2 linked regions of the Candidatus Chlorohelix allophototropha genome follow. The main gene of each other region encodes a partner of the protein of the gene in region 2 in a complex. Links are inferred from orthologs where the notes say so. Each region holds a gene or a part of one and is shown on either strand. Other genes may lie near its edges.

Region 1 (2,916 bases), on a different replicon or contig from region 2:
TGGACGGTCTCCTTGTTCTGTTCCCGGTTCGGTCGTGCGGTTGAAGGTAAACTTGGATTCCATAATTGTTCTCCTTGTTGTGTTGTTTCAGCGCGTGTGAGTAGGTGGTGAAACCTTCTCCGGATATCAAAATGGCTCTCCTGTTTTATTTTAATCAACCGTTGACTTAAAATGCATAATATTCTGCATTCTTGAGCTCAAGTTTGCCTTTTAAGGTACTGTTCCGGCGATCACAAATGATTAACCAAATGAATCAGTAACAAATTAATTATGCAAAAAGCAATAATCTAGCTAATTTGGATAACCCAACAAACAAAATACCCAAATAAGCCGTTATTCGATTGATTAAACTAAAACGAGATTGTCCCCTAACCGGGTCAACCTATTAAGTATAGCCTTCGCGCTCTCTATAGAAACGGCAAAGCAAACAAAGAACTTTATACTGCTATCCGCTCTTTAAGAAAAGCTGTATTCAAGTTTTGCCGCCACTGCCTACTTAAAATCGGGTTAAGATTTCCAGAGAAATAAGTTCTCTTACCTATCCCTCTTTAGTAGTTCAACTAATTTAACAACTGTTTAAATCATTATAGCAGACATTGGGAAAAAGAGTCGAGTTTTGCTTACTACATTTAGGAGAATTATCGAAATTGTCTCAGCACAAAATAAGGCACTCCAAGTAAAATGAAGCGCCATAGAAATTACATATAGTAACACTTAGAAGCATTAAATATGATTATTTGGCGTAATCTACCGCACGGGTTTCACGAATAATAGTTACTTTTATTTGTCCCGGATATTGTATATTTTCTTCAATTCGGCGGCTAAGTTCATGCGCCATACGCATCGCTGAGACATCATCTATTACTTCAGGGCGCACTAGGATACGAAGCTCACGTCCGGCTTGGATTGCAAAACAACGTTCCACACCCTCCATAGAGTGTGCCAACTCTTCCAAAGCGGTTAGCCGCTTGACGTAGGTTTCGACTTGTTCGCGCCTTGCGCCCGGTCTGCCGCCGCTCAAGGCATCTGCTGCCATTACAATCCACGCTTCCACCGATTGCGGGTCTTCCTCGCTGTGGTGTGCCGCTACGGCGTGAATTACCTCTGGCGTGTTCATAAAGCGTTTTATGCGGTCTGCGCCGATAAGCGCGTGTGGACCTTCCATCGAATCCTGATCAATTACTTTGCCAATATCATGGAGTAAAGCAGCGGTTTTAGCCACTTGCACTTTTGCGCCCAATTCAGAGGCGATTACTCCGGCAAGTTTACTGGCTTCAATGACATGCTCTAGTTGATTTTGTCCATAGCTGGTGCGATAGCGCAACTTTCCTAGCAAGTAAAGAATTTCAGGATGGATGCCTTGCACGCCTACTTCATAGGCGGCTTTTTCGCCATCTTCGCGTAATTGTTGTTCTACTTCTTGTTTGGCTTTGTTGACTGCTTCTTCGATACGCGCCTGATGGATGCGCCCGTCTGTCACCAACTTGGTTAATGCGCGGCGCGCTATTTCGCGGCGAATTGGGTCAAAGCAACTGAGGGTTACTGCTTCGGGAGTGTCATCCACTATCAAATCTACTCCGGTAGCTTGCTCGAATGCCCGAATATTGCGCCCTTCTCGTCCAATGATGCGACCCTTCATTTCATCGCTAGGCAGGGGCACGGTGCTTACAACGGCATCACTTATATAATCGCTGGCAATTCGGCTAACCGCAACCGATAAAACTTTACGGGCTTTTTCTTCTGATCTTTCGCGTGCTTCTTCTTCAATTTTTCTGACTCGCACGCTGGCGTATTGGCGCGCATCATCCTCTATTTTTGCAATTACCAATTCTTTGGCTTGCTCGGTGGTAAGTCCTGCAACTCTTTCCAATTCAAGAGCTTGGCGTTGTTTTAGCTCGTCCGCCTGCTTGCGCACCTTCTCAATATCACGTTCGCGATCATTCAGATTACGCTCACGTCTTTCTTGATTTTCCAGCTTATGCTCAAGGTTTTCTTCTTTTTGCTGGAGGCGACTTTCGCGCTGTTGGAGTTCAACGCGCCTTTCTTTCAACTCATTTTCGGCTTCTTGTTTAAAACTCAAAGCCTCATCTTTTGCTTGTAAAACAATCTCGCGCTGTTTGGATTTTGCTTCTTCTATAAGACGGTTAATATTTTCTTTTTCAAGGGCTAACTGGATGTTTGCTTTACCTTGTTTGTAAAATACAAACCCTAGACCGCAGGCAAGCCCTGCTAGAATACCGAACAAAATGGTAAGAAGCGTCTCCATTGCTAAGCTCCAAATCTATATATGTTTCAGAATTTATATTAATCATAGTAACAAACCAAAATTAGAGTCTTACCCCTACGTTCCGCTACATTTATTTTGGACAATGCTTACTGTCACAATAGGTGAAATGCCGGTGACCGGAGATGGGAATTTTGCTAGGATAGCACAATAACTTATTGTTATGTATCCTATATCAGACGAGTATTTACTGTCAAGTTTAGCACCTATTAAATTAGGTTGGTCGAGGGCGCATCGGGATGCGCCCCTGCCTTGTCTATCAAATAATAAGACCCCCCCTCAAGTGGAAGGGGGAGCTTGTATTCATAATACTTTGATCTGAAGCTGGCTTACTTCAAATTTACATTGATAGAGAGAACGAAAGCAACCAGATTGTTGAGAGTAGGTTCGTCAATGGTATCTGTATCAAAGACAGGCATCAGATTTCTACCATTGCGAACGTTGCCGCGAATGTAAGCCGGGTCTAGCGCGTTTGTGCTGGTGGACAGGTTAGGGCATCCGGTTGGGCCTACTGTTGTTCCCATGTTGGTATGACAGCCTTGGCAAGTGATTTTGAACATTGAAGCGCCCTTAGTTGCATCTCCTTTTTCCGCTGCCCTTGCTGTTGCAAATTCCTTTACCCTTGCTGCTGC
Region 2 (3,008 bases):
ATCATCCCAACCACTCTTCTTAAAGCTTTCCACGAAGAAATCTTTTATCTTTGTGGTAGATTCAGCGGTTTTATAAGCCTCGTAACTTTTATCCTTAATACTTTTAAGACTGGCATCTAACTGAGTTTTGAAAGTGTCAGGAAATTCTACCGCAGTTGAATTGGTGTATTGAGGCACATCTTCTAATATCTTATTCTTGGTATCACCGCATGCACCCAAAGTTAAGGATAAAAGCAGGGCAAATACAAATGTCAGGGCAAAGCGACGCATCATAACCGACTCCTCAAACTTATTCATAGCCTTATAAATAGCAGGGACACAGAATACTGTGTCCCTGAGATATACGTTAGAATTGGCTAGATGTTCCTAGAAACGGCGATTGCCACCACCACGTGAGTCACTACGACCGCTCGGTGGGCGGCTACCACCACCACCGGGACGGCTATCACGGTCGCGTCCGCCACCGGGACCGCCTCTATCACCACCGCGATCACCGCCGCCACTCTTTTGTGGAGCAGGCATTTGTCCGGTAAGGATAGCGCGGCGAGATAATGTAATTTTGCCGTTTTTATCAACTTCGGTGACCATTACATTAATTTCATCGCCCAGATTGACCACATCCTCTACCCGCTGTACATGATAATCTGCGAGTTCGCTGATATGTACCAAGCCATCTTTACCAGGCAGAATTTCGATAAACGCGCCGTAAGGCATGATTCGTACTACTTTTCCGAGATAAATCGCACCGATTTCAGCCTCTTTGGTAAGAGCTTCGATACGGCGAATGGCGGCTTTGGCGCTCTCACCATCAACGCTAGCAACAAACACCGAGCCATCATCCTCTACATCAATCTTCGCGCCGGTTTCTTCGATAATGGCACGAATATTCTTGCCGCCGGGTCCGATTAATGCTCCGATTTTTTCCGGATTTATCTGAATCCTTACAATACGTGGAGCAAAGGGCGAAAGTTCAGGGCGCGAATTGCTAAGGGCTTCTTGCATTTTCCCTAGAATAAACAAGCGACCTTTAAGTGCCTGTTTGAAACCTTCTTGCATAATCTCAAAAGTGATGCCGGTGGTCTTGATGTCCATCTGCAAACCGGTAACACCATTTTCAGTGCCAGCTACCTTGAAGTCCATGTCGCCGAGTGCATCTTCGATACCTTGAATATCGGTAAGCACTTTCCAGCCACCCTCTGAGTCGGTAACAAGACCCATCGCCACACCGGCAACCTGAGCTTTAATCGGTACGCCAGCATCCATTAGTGATAAAGTGCCAGCGCAGACGCTACCCATAGAACTAGAGCCATTGCTGCTGAGTGTCTCAGATACCACCCGGATTGTGTAGGGAAAATCGTTCTCATCAGGGATTACGGGAACCAACGAACGCTCTGCCAACGCCCCGTGTCCAATGTCGCGGCGCGAAGGTCCACGTAACCGTTTCACTTCACCTGTACTAAAGGGAGGGAAGTTATAGTGATGAATGAAGCGCTTCGACTCTTCTAAGCCTAAGCCATCAAGGATTTGCTCCTCACCGCTAGTACCAAGCGTAGTTACGCTTAAAATCTGAGTTTGCCCGCGAGTGAACAAGGCGCTACCGTGAGTTCGCGGCAACAACCCGGTTTCGCAACTGATGGGGCGAATTTCATCTACTGCTCTACCATCAGGGCGAATACCTTCGTTCGTAATTGCGGTTCGTACTTCTTCTTTGAGCAAACTATCGAAATACTTTTCGGCTGCTTTGGTGCGTTCTGCCAATTGTGTTTCGTCTTCAAAGCCCTGTGTAAAATTGGCGATGGTTTCCTTGCGCAAATTCTCGGTAGCTTCTACGCGAGCGTTTTTGTCTGCATTGCGAACCGCACCACGCAATTTATCACCCAACCAACCCTTGATTTCGCTCTTGAGGGATTCGTCAACCACTGGCACTGTGTAGGTCTGTTTAACTACGCCTACCGCTTCAAATACTTGCTTCTGAAGGCGAATACCGGCTTGAAGTTCATTGAAACCAAATTTTACCGCTTCCAGCATTATTTCTTCGGACAGTTCCCATGCGCCTGCTTCCACCATCATTACCGCATCTTCGGTTCCGGCTACGGTCAGATCAAGTTTGCTATCTGCCAGTTCGTGCGCAGTAGGATTGCAAATGAACTCACCATCGATATAGCCAACCTTAACTGCACTCACCGGACCACCAAAAGGCAACCCTGCAAGACCAATAGCGCAACTAGCACCTATGATACTCATAGTATCTGGTTCATTTTCCTGATCGGTGCTTAACACGGTGATTTGTACTAGCACTTCATTGAAATACCCTTTAGGGAACAAAGGGCGAAGGGGGCGGTCGGTCAAGCGGGAAATCAGAATCGAATTTTCGCTTGGGCGACCTTCACGTTTGATAAAACCACCGGGAATCTTACCTGCGGCATACATGCGCTCTTCGTATTCAATGGTTAGGGGGAAGAAATCCTGACCTTCACGAGGCTCAGATGAAGCAACTACGGTAGCAAGAACCATTGTATCGCCATAGCGTACAAGTACGGCACCGTGTGCTTGCTCAGCCACTCGACCTACTTCAATGCTGTAATTTCGACCGCCTATTACAGTCTCGAACTTTTGAATTTGTCTTTCAGACATAATAAATTATTTCCTAACCTCCATAACATAGGAACAGGAATACCAAACCGAGCTTTCCCGGCTATTTCTGTGGTTCCTGCAATTGTACCTTCTAACATATAGGGGGGTTAGGAACTGGAGGTTGCCTCTAACTCTGCAAAATCCTCACCCGGGGCAGGTTAGATCCAAGCTCCAATGCCTAACACCCCCGCCTACAAAAATATCTGTTATCCGACAGCGTGAGTACGCTAGAAAAGCGACCCCACCACTTTACAACTTCTTTTTAACGATTATATTAACCGAATTATTATACAAAGTAAAGCTATATAACCTCAGGCTTTATTTTACCGTTAATAATTTGCTAAAAAAGAGCGCACCTAAACAGTGCGCTCTCT

What was found. Proteins that work in one complex are often made in the same cells at the same time.
Region 1: pnp (region 2) and rny share a complex: the UniProt entries of both Bacillus subtilis proteins name them as parts of the possible RNA degradosome complex. The link is inferred for Candidatus Chlorohelix allophototropha from one-to-one orthologs.

What each region holds. Positions count from the first base shown.
Region 1 is NZ_CP128400.1:2,302,863-2,305,778, forward strand. It holds rny (ribonuclease Y), read right to left. Parts: upstream 2,267-2,916; coding sequence 734-2,266; downstream 1-733. Other genes in the region: OZ401_RS22505 (stage V sporulation protein S), read right to left, coding at 1-63; OZ401_RS22515 (c-type cytochrome), read right to left, coding at 2,614-2,916. UniProt on the Bacillus subtilis protein: Endoribonuclease that initiates mRNA decay. Initiates the decay of all SAM-dependent riboswitches, such as yitJ riboswitch. Involved in processing of the gapA operon mRNA, it cleaves between cggR and gapA.
Region 2 is NZ_CP128399.1:504,918-507,925, reverse strand. It holds pnp (polyribonucleotide nucleotidyltransferase), read right to left. Parts: upstream 2,635-3,008; coding sequence 367-2,634; downstream 1-366. Other genes in the region: OZ401_RS02310 (hypothetical protein), read right to left, coding at 1-273. UniProt on the Bacillus subtilis protein: Involved in mRNA degradation. Catalyzes the phosphorolysis of single-stranded polyribonucleotides processively in the 3'- to 5'-direction. Necessary for competence development in Bacillus subtilis.